2 regions of the Burkholderia sp. YIM B11467 genome follow, and region 1 is predicted to be linked to the other one. Evidence: riboswitches for the same ligand, from Rfam matches in the RefSeq annotation. Region 1 holds a riboswitch; the other holds the start of a gene.

Region 1 (7,126 bases):
ACGCCAGTCGGGCCAGAACAGCCAGGGCAACCCGAACACTGCCGCGATGCACGCCGCGCGTACGCCCATCCGTTGCGCGACCGGTTTCGCCTTGCCTTCGGGCCGCACATAGTCGAGCGACATCAGCAGGCTCACGGCCGCCGCGCGGCTCGCCGCATGCGCGGCGATCATCGTCCAGGCGGCACGCAGCGGCGGCATGGCCGCGAGCGCCTGCCATTTCAGGCCGAGCGCGATCACGAGCGCGACCGCGCCGAACGTGCCGATCCGCGAGTCGTGCATGATGCGCAGCACGTCGTCGCGCGTGTAACCCCCACCGAACGCATCGCAACTGTCGGCGAGGCCGTCTTCGTGGAAGGCGCCGGTCGCGAGCAGCGTCGCGGCCATCGACAGCCCGACCGCGATCGACGCGGGCAGCACGCGCAGCGCGGCGAGATAAACGAGCGCGCCCCACGCGCCGACGCACGCGCCGACGAGCGGGAAATAGCGTGCGGCCTGGTCGAGATCGCCCGCCGCATAACCAATCGCGCGCGGCACGGGCACACGCGTGAAATAGCCGAGCGCGACCAAGAAGTAGCGCAGTTCGGCACGCACGCCGCGCGCGCGCTCAGGCGTCACGATTGTCGACGCCGGCGGACTCGAAGCTCGCCATTTCACTGAGGAACGCCGCCGCCGCGCGCACGAGCGGCAGCGCGAGCGCCGCACCCGTGCCCTCACCGAGCCGCAGGTCGAGCGCGAGCAGCGGCTTCGCGCCGAAATGCTCGAGCATGCGCCGGTGCCCGGCCTCGTGCGACGTATGCGAGAACACGCAGTAATCGCGCACGCCGGGCACGATACGCTCGGCGACGAGCAGCGCGGCCGTCGCGATGAAGCCATCGACGAGAATCGTCATCCGCTCGCTCGCGGCCGCGAGATACGCGCCCGTCATCATCGCGATCTCGAAGCCGCCGAACGTCGCGAGCACGTCGAGCGGCGCGATCGCGTGCGAGTGCTTGACGAGCGCGCGGCCCAGCACCGCGCGCTTGTGCGCGAGGCCCTGGTCGTCGAGGCCCGTGCCGCGCCCGACGCATGCGTCGATCGGCACGCTGAGCAGGCGGCTCATCAGGCACGCGGCCGACGATGTGTTGGCGATCCCCATCTCGCCGAAGCCGATCACGTTCGTGCCGAGCGATGCATGCAGGCGCACCCGCGCCGCACCGGCCACGAGCGCCGTCATCGCCTCGTCGTGCGTCATCGCCGGCTCCGCCGCGAAGTTGCGCGTGCCGCGCGCGACCGGCAGCGACACCAGCCGGTCGGACAGCGGCAGCGGCGACGCCACGCCCGCATCGACGATCTCGAGCGTGCTCTGCGCGACGCCCGAAAACGCGTTGATCGCCGCACCGCCGGCCAGGAAGTTCGCGACCATCTGCGCGGTCACCGCTTGCGGATAAGGACTGACGCCCTCGGCCGCGATCCCGTGATCGCCGGCGAACACGATCATCACGGGGCGCTGCACGACCGGCCGCTCGGTGCGCTGGATCAGGCCGATCTGCAGCGCGATCGCCTCGAGCTGGCCAAGGCTGCCGGGCGGCTTGGTCTTGTGATCGATCACATGCTGCAGGCGCTTGCGCAGCGTTTCGTCGAGCGGCGCGATCGCGGGCGGGAAGTGGGTCGAATTCGTCATCGAAGAGCCGTGTCGTGGGTGCGGCCTGCGCCGCGCATCGGGAAAGGAAACGTCATTGTCGCTCGGGCCACGCCGGCAGCAGCGCGTCGCGGCCGTTCTCGCGGATCAGCACGAGCGGATAACCGAACGCGTCGCTCGCGCGTTCGGGCGTCAGCACATCGTGCACGGGGCCGGCCCACGCGTGGCCGCGGCCGTCGAGCAGCAGCGCATGCGTCGCGAAACGCCGCGCGAGATTCAGGTCGTGGCACGAGAACAGCACAGTGCGTGGGCCTGCGTCGAGCCATGCGGCCAGCGCGGTCAGGCAATCGATCTGGTGATGCAGGTCGAGATGCGCAAGCGGCTCGTCGAGCAGCATCAGTGGCGCATCCTGGCACAGCGTCGCGGCCAGCGCGACCCGCTGCCGCTCGCCGCCCGACAGCGACAGCACGTCGCGCGACGCAAGCGCGGTCAGGTCGAACGTCGCGAGCGCCTCGCGCGCGGCCGCGCGGTCGCCGTCGCGCTCCCAGCCCCAGCCGCCGAGATACGGAAAGCGGTTGAGCAGCACCGTGTCGAACACGGTCGCGCTGAACGCGTCGTGCAATTGCTGCGACATCAGCGCGCGGCGCTGCGCGAGTTGCGCGGGCGGCCACGCGGCCAGCGGCCGGCCGTCGATCTCGACATGCCCGCCGGCCGGCGGCTGCAGCCCCGCGAGCGTCGCAAGCAGCGTCGTCTTGCCCGCACCGTTCGGCCCCGCGACGCACCAGATCTCGCCGGGGCGGAACGCCTGCGCGAGTCCGTCGAGCAGCGTGCGCGCGCCGGCCTTCAGCGTCAGGTCGACGGTCGCGCAGGTCAGGTCGCCGCCGCCGGCGTGCAATGCGGCATGCGTCATCGCATCGGTCTCCTCAGCAACATCCACAGGAACACCGGCACGCCGATCAACGCGGTCATCACGCCGACCGGCAGTTGCGCGGGCGCGATCGCGGTGCGCGCGAGCAGGTCGGCCGCCATCACGCCGCCGCCGCCCGCGAGCATCGCGGCCGGCAGCAGCATCCGCTGGTCGTTGCCGAACGCGAGCCGCAGCGCGTGCGGCACGACGAGGCCGACGAAGCCGATCGTGCCGGCCGTCGTCACCGCGGCCGCAGCGGCCAGCGACGCGACAAGATAGATCCGCACGCGCAGACGCGCGACGGGCACGCCGAGCGCAAGCGCGGTCGCGTCGCCGCGCAGCAGCACGTTCAGTTGCGGCGCGGCCGGCAGCGCGACGCATGCGCTCAGCAGCAGCGCGCCCCACGCGAACCACGGCGCCGTCACGCCGTTCAGGTCGCCCGTCAGCCAGAAGATGATGCCGCGCAGCCGCGCATCGGGCGCGAGCGACAGCAGCAACGTGACGAGCGCGCCCCACCCCGCCGCGATCACGACGCCCGTGAGCAGCAGCCGCGGCGACGCGTCGCGCGAATCGCCGCGCCACAGTTCGCGGCGCGCGAGACCGAGCACGAGCGCGACCGACACGAGCGAGCCGGCGAACGCCGATGCATCGACGAGCCACCACGCGCCGCCCGCGATCATCGCGACGAGCGCGAAACCGGCCGCGCCGCCGGACACGCCGAGCACGTACGGTTCCGCAAGCGGATTGCGCAGCAGCACCTGCAGCAGCGCACCGGCAAGCGCGAGCAGCGCGCCGCACGCGAAGCCCGCGAGCGCACGCGGCAGGCGCAGCGTGCGGACGATATCGGCGAACAGCGCATCGCCGCCATGCGGCACGAGCGACGCGAGCGCCTGCCATGGCGACATCGGCACGCTGCCGATCGACAGCGACGCGATGAACAGCAACGCGACCACGGCGGCCAGCGTTGCCCAGATCGCGGCAGCGCGTGCGGCGCTCATGCCGCGTAAGGCCGCGCGCATGACACGCGGCGCATCCGCCGGCGGCTGCCGGCCGGGCATGACAGAAGCGTCGCGCAGACGATTGGGGTCAGCATCGAAGAGAATTCCGTGAAGCGTTGCGCACCCCGCTTCCCCGCGGGCCGCGCGTCACGAAGCCCGTGCGGGCTTCCCGTCTCGGCCGGTATCCGGGCTGGCGGCGTACCGGCTCGCCTTCCCGCGCGATGACGCGCAGTGGCCCGCGCCCGTGCGCGAAACCTTCACGCGGAACGCGCCCGAGCCGGCCTGCGTCACCGGACGCGGCCGCTTACCGTTGCGGGGGCAGCGCAGGTTGGCGGCTTCCTGGCGGAGCCCGCGCCCTGCTTCCCGTTTAACCGCGCGTTCACGCGCGAGCACCGAGGCGGCGCCAGTTTAGGAGCGGGTCGCGCGAGCGTCAAGGAAGCGTCCGGGAATGCAAAAAGACGCACCTATTCGCGGCAAGAAGCAGGGGTGTTACGACTGGAAACGTTACAGATGTCGGATTGCGCGTTATTCCGCGCTAAAATGCTGGGTCTTTAGAGGACGCAGCAAATGCTCAACGAACTCGAAACCTTATCTCAAAATATTGGCCGTCTGATCTCGCTGAACAAGCGCTATCACTCGGAACGGCTCGCGCTCGAGGAGCAGGTCGCGCAATTGCGCGCGGAAGCGGACACGGTCCGCGCGGAACTCGCGCAACTGCGCGACGAACGCAATGCGCTCGCAGCCGAGCGCGACACGTTGTCGGCAAAGATCGACGACGCCCAGGTGAAACTGAACGCGATTCTCGAAAAGCTGCCGCGCTCGAAAAACGCGGAGCAAGCCGACAACCAGCTCGACCTGCTGGATGCGCAGGCGCGTACGGAAGGCGATGACGCGGCCAGCCACGGAGAACATGCATGAGCACCAAGCAGATCGAAGTCTCGATTCTCGGTCAGCCCTATCGGCTCGCCTGTTCGGCCGAGACCGAAGCGGCGCTGCTCGAGGCAGTCGCGCGCGTCGACGCCGAAATGTCGAAAATCCGCTCGAACAGCTCGGTGCGCGGCACCGATCGCATCGCCGTCATGGCCGCGCTGTCGCTCGCATCGGAATTGCTGCGGCTGCAAACGAGCGTGCGGCACGGTGAAGCATTTCCGGCGGAGGAAATCCGTCGTACAATGCACCAGATGAACGAACAGCTCGGCGCGGTGCTTGCACAGCACGAGACGCAGTAAGGTTTGATCGATACGTCGATTCCCCTTGATCTCGGCGATCAACGGTGGTCAAATTGGCGCATCGAAATACAGTTCAGTCAGCTTCCCTGCCTGGTTCGCCAAGGTCATATATTCCTTGAACCAATGCCATGTGCACGGTTGCGGAAATTTGTAGCACGGGCGCGCGCGTCACTCTGTCTGATGTACCCGAAGTGCTGCTAACTGCGACCAATTCTGAACCTCAGGTTCAGGATGCCGGCCTAGCGGCCAAGGCGGGGGCCTATCCAACGGCATCGGGCACGTCCCGGTGCCGTTTCCTTTTGTAGCAGCCTTTTTCTGCGTCGATCACGATCCATGCAATACTGGCTGATGAAGTCCGAACCGGACGAAGCAAGCATCGACGATCTCGCTCACGCACCGCAGCGCTCGCTGCCGTGGACTGGCGTGCGCAACTATCAGGCGCGCAATTTCATGCGCGACACGATGAAGATCGGCGATGGTGTGCTGTTCTATCACTCGAGCTGCCCCGAGCCGGGCATCGCGGGCCTCGCCGAAGTATCGTCGACGCCCTACCCCGATCCCACGCAGTTCGATCCGAAAAGCCCCTATTACGACCCGAAGTCGACGCAGGAAGCACCACGCTGGCTGCTCGTCGACGTGCGCTACGTGAAAAAGTCGGCGCTCGTGCCGCTCGCCGCGCTGCGCGAACACGACGAGCTCGCCGACATGCGCGTGCTCGCCCGCGGCAACCGGCTGTCGATCACGCCCGTCACGCGCGCCGAATGGCGGTTCATCACCGAAAAGCTGATGAAGTAGGCGCACGCAGTAGGCGCGCGCCAAACGTCAAATCTGGTCAGTACACGTCGCCGCAACGGAACTCGCGCTGGTTTCGCGCGGCCTAAGCAACCGCTGTCGGCCGATCGGGCCGGCTGTTGTTTTTTTTGTCGCGCGGTACGCCCGCGTCGCGCACGCGTCATCCGCCTGCGCGCCCTCGCACAAGGAGTCCAACAATGACCAAGAAATCCGCACTCGCGCTGTCGCTCGTCCTCGCCGCCGCCGTTCCCGTCGCGCTGACGCTCGCGTCGCCCGCCGCGCACGCGCAAACGGCGAACCCGCACTTTCCGGAGCCGGCAGGCGTGCTGTCGCTTTCGTCGCAGGCCAGTGCCGACGTGCCGCAGGACATCATCCACATCACGCTGTTCTACGAGCAGCAGGCAAAGGACCCGGGTAGCCTGACGTCCGCGCTGAACCAGCGCGCCGACGCGGCACTGTCGCAGGCGAAGGGCGTATCGGGCGTCACCGCGCACACGGGTGCATTCTCCGTGTATCCGAGCACCGATCGCGACGGGAAGATTTCCGCATGGCGCGGCCGTACCGAGGTCGCGCTCGAATCGCGCGATTTCGCTGCGGCGTCGAAGCTTGCGGGCCAGCTGTCGAACCTGATGCAGGTCGCGAACGTCGAGTTCTCGTTGTCGCCCGAAGCGCAGCGCACGGCCGAGCAGAAGCTCACGACCGAAGCGATCAAGTCGTTCCGCGCCCGCGCGGACGAAGCCGCGAAGGCATTCGGCTACAGCAGCTATACGATTCGCGACGTGAACGTCGGCAGCGGCCGCAACGTGCAGCCGTACCCGCGCATGATGGCGATGGCCGCGGCGCCGATGGACAGCGCGAAGATGAGCGCGCCGATCGCAGTCGAAGGCGGCAAGGCCACCGTGTCGGTCACCGTCAACGGCTCCGTGCAGATGAAGTAACGCGCACCGCGCAGTTGCTGGATACGAAAACGCCGGCCCTCGGGCCGGCGTTTTTCATTGGCATGCGGCATGGTGCCGATGCACGCGCCGCTCGCGCGTGCATCGATACGCATCACGCAGCGGCATGCGCCGCGCGACGGCGATACGCCCAGACCATCAGCGCAACGCCCGCGAGGATCATCGGCAGCGACAGCCACTGCCCCATCGACAGGCCGAGCGCAAGCAGGCCGAGGAAGTCGTCGGGCTCGCGCGCGAACTCGACCGTGAAGCGTGCGAGGCCATAGCCGATCAGGAACAGCGCGGACACGGCGCCCATCGGCCGCGACTTGCGCGAGAAGAAGAACAGCGCGAAGAACAGCACGATGCCTTCGAGCGCGATTTCGTAGAGCTGCGAAGGATGGCGCGGCAGCATCTGGTATTGCATGAACACGTCGGCGAGATGCCACTTCTCGACGAGTGCGGGATGCTTCGGCAGCCATGCCGCATCGTCGCGCATCGCGCCCGGGAACAGCATCGCCCACGGCGCCGTCGGATCGGTCACGCGCCCCCACAGCTCGCCGTTGATGAAGTTGCCGAGCCGCCCGGCCGCGAGCCCCGTCGGCACCATCGGCGCGACGAAATCGGTGACCTGCAGCCAGTGGCGC
Region 2 (7,126 bases), on a different contig from region 1:
CTGCTCGCAGCCGGCTGCTGCGCGTGCGCGAAACTCGTTGCAAACCCGATGACGAGCGCGGCAAACACTGCCTGATTGAGCTTTCTCAAGGGTTGCGCCTTCTTCACGATTGGAACGAGGGCCAGCTTATGGCCGTGAACAGGGGGCGTCAACCTTGCCATCTCCCACGACCTCGGCTTGCCCGGGTCGTTCAGATGCATGAGGTCAGCAGCTCGCGTCGAAAGTTAACTGCCCCATGAGGCCTTCTTGAAACCCTCGCTCAGGTGACCGGCCGGCACCGGTCGCCTGAGGTTCGGGCCAGGACCTGCCGGTCGGCGAGGCCTCGGCCGGCTACTTGCGGCCACCATCGAGCTTCGACGGCGGCCGCGCCAGCCCGCGCGCCGGCAGCGGCGTCGACATCACGATCGATGTGCGCGTTTCGCCGTACAGGTTGATGCGTTCGATCAGCTGTTCGAGATGGGCCATGCTGACGGCGACGAACCGCATGACATACGAGTCCGCGCCCGTCACGTGATGGCATTCGACGACTTCGGGAATCGTCTCCAGCAACTTGAGGAATTTCGCTTTCGCCGGTTGCGGCACCGTGATGCCGATCAGCGCGCTCACCGGATAGCCGGCCGCGGCCGGATTGATCCGGGCCGTGTAGCCGTCGACGACGCCCGCCGCTTCAAGGCGCTTCACGCGCTCCGTCACCGCCGGCACCGACAGGTGAACCTGGCGCGCCAGCTCCGTATAGCTGATGCGGCCGTTGTCCTGCATCAGCGCCAGTACCTTCCAGTCCAGTTCATCCATCGCGGCGGGATTTTTTAAGGAGGAGCAGCCATTTTTCCTTAAAAACCGCATTCAGCGATGACCGGACTTTCCCTACGATGCCTGTTCCACCCGTTGAAAGTCGCAAGGAGCAGGCGATGCTGTTCATCAAGTCCGTCGTGATGGGGCTGTCGATTGCGGTGCCGGTCGGCCCGATCGGCATGCTGTGCATTCAGCGCAGCCTGAGCCGCGGTTTTCAGGCGGGATTCGCGACGGGCGTCGGTGCCGCGTGCGCCGATGCGATTTACGGGCTGCTCGGCGCGCTGGGCATCGCGGGCATCGTCACGGCCTTCCCGATGCTGACCGTCGGCCTGAAAATCGGCGGCGGCGCGTTTCTCGTGTGGCTGGCGTGGACCATCGCGCGCCAGGCGCCGGCCGCGTCGGCGATGCAACGCGACCTGCCGCGCACGACCGTCCTGCGCGACTTCCTGACGACGTTCGGCCTCACGCTGTCGAACCCGATGACGATCCTGTCGTTCGTCGGCATTTTCGCGGCGCTGGGCCCGCTGTCGGGCGCGCGGGAAGGCGCGATGTGGCCGGCCGTGGCGCTGATGGTCGCCGGCGTGTTTATCGGTTCCGCGACCTGGTGGCTGTGCCTGAGCAGCGCGACCGCCGCGCTGCGCACGAAGATGTCGTTCGCGTTCATGCACGGGCTATCGCGCGTGTCGGCCGTCGTCATCGCGGCATTCGGCGCGATCCAGCTGGTCGCGGGCGTGCGCGGCCTGGTCTAGCCCTGCGGCGGGGCGCCGTTCGAACGAACGCCTTCGGCGGCATTCAACGCCTGCAGATGCGCACGCACGAAACGCGCGATCTCCTGGCTCAGTTCCATGTCTTCCGGCGCGCCCATGAACCCGCCATGCGGCATCCCTTCGAACACGTGAAGCTCGGTCGGCACCAGCGCGCGCCGTAACGCGCGGTGCAGGCGCACGGCGTTCGACAGGAACAGGTCGCGCGTGCCGCTCTGGATGAACGTCGGCGGAAAACCGGCGGCGAAATCGCCGAACAGCGGCGACAGATACGGATGCGCGAGATCGGCGCCATTCGCGTAGAGCAGGTTGTTCGACATCAGCGACGCCGGCAACACGACATCGACGAGCCGGTTGGTTTCGAAGCTGTCGCCGGATTCCGTCAGGTCGGCTTCCGGCGACAGCAGCACCAGCGCGGCCGGCAGCGGCAAGCCTTCGTCGCGGGCGCGCAGCACCATCGCGGCGGCGAGGTTGCCGCCCGCCGAGCGGCCGCCGATGACGATGTTTTCCGGTGCGTAGCGCTCCAGCACATACGCATACGCCGCGATGCAATCGTCGAGCGCGGCCGGGTACGGATGCTCGGGCGGCAGGCGGTAGTCGACGCCGTAGCAGCGGATGCCGAGCCGGTCGGCCTGCATCCGCGCGCCGGCCCGGCATGCAGCGCCGCCGCCGAAGATCAGCGCGCCGCCATGCAGGTCGATGTACGCGCATTCGCCGGAAGCCGGTGCGTCGGGCGTCGCGACATGCACGTCCGCGTCGCCGGCCCGGATCGTTGCCACGCTCGAACGCAGATAGCCGCCGAGCTGCTCGACGGCGGCCGCGTAGTGCGCATCGGTGGCCGCTTTTACGCGCAGCCAGGCGTCGACATCGTCCGGCGCCGGCATCACGTGCCGCGCGTTCAGCGGCACGCCGTCGTCGCCGACCAGCCGTTGCAACGCGGTGCGCGCTTCGTCGCTGATCGAGGTCGGGAAGGGAACGACACGGCTCGGCAGGACGACGCCGTCAGGTTTGTCTTTCATCGCGTGATTTCCGTTCGATGCGTCATGCGGCCGAAGGCCAGTGACGCAGCATCACGTCCAGCGCATCGAGACTGCGCGACCACGACGCGTCGGAATCCGGCGCGCTGTGCGAGAAACCGCCCGCGCTTTCGAGCGTCACATAGCCCATGAAGAAGCCGCCCAGCAGGCGGATCGCATGAGCCTGTTCGGCGTCCGGAATGTCGTAGCTGCGCAGCACCGCGGAGGTCATCCTGACGAGCCGGCCGCCCGCGCTTTCGGCGGCGCGCTCGGCGCTCACCGGATGGCGCGCGGCCGCAAAGCGGCCGGGGTGCGCGCGCGCATAGTCGCGATAGACGTTCGCGAGCGCGGCCAGCGCGTCCTTGCCGGTGCGGCCGGCCAATGCGTCGGTCGCGCGCTCGGCGAGCTCCTTCAGCGCGAACAACGCGATCCGGCTCTTGAGATCGTCGAAACTCGGGATATGCGAGTACAGGCTGGCCAGCTTGACGTCGAAGTGCCGCGCGAGCGCCGCGCCGGTGAGCTGCTCGAAGCCGGTTTCATCGGCGAGCTGCGCACCGGCTTCGACGAGCCTGTCTACGGTAATGCCGGCACGCGCCATGACGGATGCTATGCGGGTTAGTCAAAAAACTAATTCTATTAGTTTTTGCGGCGATGTCAATTTCCCGCGCGCGCCGGTTGCGCCGATACGCATCGGCGCCCGCGACGCAGGCGCCGATGCACGGGGCGGTCAGAACGTGTAGCTGACCTTGCCGAACGCGGTGCGTCCGAGCGTGTTGTAGCCGTACGCGGTCATGTACTGCCGGTCGAACAGGTTCGACAGCGATGCCGACACCGTCAGGTGCGAATTGATCCGGTACGACGCGCGCAGGCTCACCGTCAGGTACGACGGCAGATACTGCGTGTTGGCCGGGTCGTCGAACGTCGAACCGCCGTAGAGCAGCGACGCGCCGGTGCTCAGCGCATGCAGGTGCAGTTCGTCCCACGTGTGGTCGACGTTGAGGCTGACCGTCTGGCGCGGCCGGCGGTTGAGCCAGGTCTGGTTGGTCTCGTCCTGCGGATTCAGGATGCCGACCGCGACGCTCACCGGCGTCGAGCGGCCGATCGTCCCCTTGTACGACAGGTCGATGCCGCGAATATGCGAGCGGCCGATGTTGATCGGCGAGAACGTCGCCGGGTTGTAGGCGACCAGGTTGTTGACCCGCGTGTCGTAGATCGCGGCGGTGAACGTGCCGTACGACGTGTTCGCGTCGATCGCGGCCTCGACCGACGTGCTGCGTTCCGGGCTGAGGTTCGGATTGCCGTAGCCGGGGTAGTACAGGTCGTTGAAGCTCGGCAGGCGGTACGCATTGCCGTACGACACGCGCGCCGTATAGACCGGCGTGATCGCCCACGACAACGCGGCGTTGCCCGTGTTCACGGATTGCCCGGCGATGATTTCGTGGCGACCCGCGAGGAACATCGTCACGCTGCCGAGCGTGGCCGACTGATGCAGCGAGAACGCGGAGTCGTTGCGCGTCGGCACGCCGCCGGGAATGTCGATCGGCAGGAACGCCTGTTCGCGCGTGAAGTCGTAGGCCAGCTTCGATTCGCCCGACAGCGGCAGGCCGAACAGGCGGAACCCGTGCTCCTGATGCGTCAGCGACGTCGAGATGCTGAAGCGTTGCGAATTGATCTGGTCGGTCGCGAGGGCCGGGTTGTCCGCGTAGATGAACTGGCGATCGTTCGCATAACCAAAGGACTGGTCGAACTGCGTGTCGGGCGTGATGTCGAGATGGAACGCGACACCGGTCGTCAGCTGGTGATCGAGCTCGCGGTTCGCATAACCGAGGTTGTCGAAGGACAGATCGGAGCGGTGATACAGCGCGAACGTCGAGATCGACCAGTTGTCGCGCGCGTAACCGAGGCGCGCATCGAGATCCTGCGCGTGATACGGATTGCGGCCGGCCTCGTGACCGGAGAAGAAGGGCCGCGTCGCATCGATGCCGGCCGTGTTGTAGTCGTGCAGCCCGAGCGAATAGGTAAGACCGCCGAGCGCGGCAAGCGGCCCCGTCGACGGCACGGTGCCCGACGTGCGGAACTGCGTGTCGAACGTCTTGTTCGAGCCGCCGCCGAACGAGACGGTGGTCTGGTTCGGCTGGTTGGACGCACGGCGCGTGAAGAGCTGTACGACGCCGCCCATCGCATTGGCGCCGAACGACGCGGCGGCCGGGCCCGAAATCACTTCGACGCGTTCGAACGCTTCGGTCGGCAGGTCGGCCCACGGTGCGATGCCGGTAGTCGGCGAGCCGATCCGGATGCCGTCGATGAACACGGCGACCTGGCTGGCCGACGAGCCGCGAATGCTGACCGACGAGGATGAGCCGGGGCCGCCGCTCTGCGAAACGGTGACGCCCGGCAGCGTCGCGAGTGCCTGCGTGATGCTCGGGTCGCTCGGCGACAGCCGGTCGAGATCCTCGCGCGTGAGCACCTGCGTCGACGCATAACGCCGGTCGAACGATTCGGGCAGGTACCGCGTGTCGGTCACGCTGATCGTCGGCAGGTCGGCGCCTTCCGCGGGCTGGGACGGCTGCGGGAGCGCTGCGTCGCCGGCGGCATGGGCGATCGGGGAGAGCAGCGCGGTGGCGGCGGACGTGGCAAGGAGGTAACGAATGTTCATGAGGCAGCGAGAGTGAGCGTGTTGCGCGTACGGCGATCGTGTGCGGGGGGCGGGCAGGGCCGGCCGGTTTGTTCCTGGGTCATGGCGTGGCCGGGCCGCGCGGCGGGCCGTCGCGGGTGCAGGCGCGGCACATGCCGGACGACGCGATCGATGGCGCAAGCCGTATGCGCGCGGGCAGGCCGCGCCTGCCGGCGGCGTGCCGGTGCGACGCTTCCGGCGGGGAAGCGGATTCGGGAACGAAGGACATCTGAAGGATCCTGAGGTCGGGCCGTCCATGCAACGGGCGACCGCCAATGGCGGTGCTTGGCGCTCCGGGACACCCCGCCCGGTGCGGCTGCTTGGACCTCGGGTCGATGGCAGGTCTCCTGGCTCGCGGGTCGTCATCCGTGCCGGCCTTCCCGGTTTCCCAGTGGCACGCAGTGGCACGAATTCGCCGCTCACAGTTGCGGGGGCAGCCGCAGATTCGAGGCGCCGCCTCTCCTGCGTTCCCTTTTGATCCCGTCTCCGGGAACCATCAGCGCGCAAGCGTAATGGCGCGCACTCCGGCGCGTCAATTCTTCGGTCGCGCGAGGATGCGAAAAAACGTCATTGCCCGGTAAAAACTTTCGAAATCCTTTCTTTTATGCGCCGACGCCGCGTTTCATGTCTGACGAAACGGGTGGGCTCGAGGTTGCATGCTCGCGCCTGAACCGGCTCGGCGCGACGCCGGTCCAGCGCACGAACGCGCGCCTGAACGCCTCTTCGCCGCCGAAGCCGAGAAACGCGGCCACGCGGGTCACCGGCCAGTCGGTCTCGTGCAGGCATCGCCGTGCAGCGTCGGCCAGGCATTGCTCGCGCAGCACGTGATATCCGCTGCCTTCGGTTGCGAGCCGGCGCCGCAGTGTCGCCTCGCTGACGCCGAGCCACGCGGCCAGTTCCGCGAGCGCCGGCAGCGCCTGTTCGCGCGCGAGCGCCGCATCGAGAAAGCCGCGCACCTGCTGCGCCCAGGACACGACGGCCGGTGCCGCATCGATCAGACGAAACGGGAAATCGACGAGAAACGCGTCGAGCTCGCCCGGCTGCCGGATCACGCGGTGATCGAGCCGCGCCGCATCGAACGAGAAGCCGTAGGTTTTCCGGCCGACGTCGACCGGCGCGTTGAACAAGCCGAGCAGCGGCATCGCGTCGTCGCGGCGCGGATGGCCGAGCCAGACTTCGTCCGGCCGCAGCGGCTGCCCGATCAGCCAGCCGAACAGCTGCAGATAGCAGAACAGCCCCGTCAGGTCGACGAGGCATGCGGCCGGGCTGCGCGTGCGGCGCAGCGAGTCCATCCGGAACGTCGCGCGAGCGTCGCGTACCGAGAGCGACAGCGTACCGGCGCGCGGCGTCAGCATCTCGCAGAAGTCGCGCGCGCAGCGGATCGCGTCGGCGAGCGTCGCGCAGCTCAGCAGGCAGCGGCACATCAGGTCGACTTCCTGCTTGCGCATCGGCGGATGGCCGTTGCCGCGCGCGACCTGTGCCTCGAGCCGCTCGATCGCGTCGCGGTAGAGCGCGACGAAGCCGCGCGTCGCCGTCGCATCTTGCCGCGGCTGCGCATCGCGGTCGGCCGGCGGCGCGCCGCTGCGCGTGAGTTCGCTCAGCAGGCGCGCGTCGAGGCCCGGCAGGACCCGGCCGCTGGCCGGCATGGCGCGCTGTTTCATGTGTCTCCCGTTCTGATCGTTGCGACAGGGGCCGGTGAGCGGGCCGGTAGGGGTCCGTGAACCGTCGCCACGCAAGAATACTAGTCACGCCGGCCGCCTTCGGCCTCGCCGGAACGGCGTAGGCCGGCCACGCATCCCGCCATGAACGACCACGGACGACACGCGAATGATCCAGATCGTAGATGAAATCACGCTCGCGCCCGAGCGCATTCCCGACGT

What was found. A riboswitch is a leader RNA that binds a small molecule or an ion and turns the genes downstream of it on or off. The one in region 1 is predicted to bind cobalamin.
Region 2: another riboswitch for cobalamin. It lies ahead of ACTRWB_RS08990 (TonB-dependent receptor domain-containing protein); the one in region 1 lies ahead of ACTRWB_RS25605 (FecCD family ABC transporter permease).

What each region holds. Positions count from the first base shown of each region.
Region 1 covers NZ_JBQVSQ010000008.1:39,332-46,457, forward strand. Annotated here, with positions in the region: gene ACTRWB_RS25590 (adenosylcobinamide-GDP ribazoletransferase) at 1-615, opposite strand, end outside; gene cobT (nicotinate-nucleotide--dimethylbenzimidazole phosphoribosyltransferase) at 605-1,660, opposite strand; gene ACTRWB_RS25600 (ABC transporter ATP-binding protein) at 1,713-2,528, opposite strand; gene ACTRWB_RS25605 (FecCD family ABC transporter permease) at 2,525-3,523, opposite strand; cobalamin riboswitch at 3,683-3,935, opposite strand; gene ACTRWB_RS25610 (ATPase) at 4,091-4,441, shown strand; gene ACTRWB_RS25615 (cell division protein ZapA) at 4,438-4,752, shown strand; RNA gene ssrS (6S RNA) at 4,833-5,014, shown strand; gene ACTRWB_RS25625 (EVE domain-containing protein) at 5,086-5,547, shown strand; gene ACTRWB_RS25630 (SIMPL domain-containing protein) at 5,742-6,482, shown strand; gene lgt (prolipoprotein diacylglyceryl transferase) at 6,595-7,126, opposite strand, start outside.
Region 2 covers NZ_JBQVSQ010000002.1:391,719-398,844, forward strand. Annotated here, with positions in the region: gene ACTRWB_RS08965 (hypothetical protein) at 1-200, opposite strand, end outside; gene ACTRWB_RS08970 (Lrp/AsnC family transcriptional regulator) at 331-792, opposite strand; gene ACTRWB_RS08975 (LysE family translocator) at 909-1,541, shown strand; gene ACTRWB_RS08980 (alpha/beta hydrolase) at 1,538-2,575, opposite strand; gene ACTRWB_RS08985 (TetR/AcrR family transcriptional regulator) at 2,598-3,170, opposite strand; gene ACTRWB_RS08990 (TonB-dependent receptor domain-containing protein) at 3,300-5,228, opposite strand; cobalamin riboswitch at 5,567-5,759, opposite strand; gene ACTRWB_RS08995 (AraC family transcriptional regulator ligand-binding domain-containing protein) at 5,849-6,907, opposite strand; gene ACTRWB_RS09000 (hypothetical protein) at 7,074-7,126, shown strand, end outside.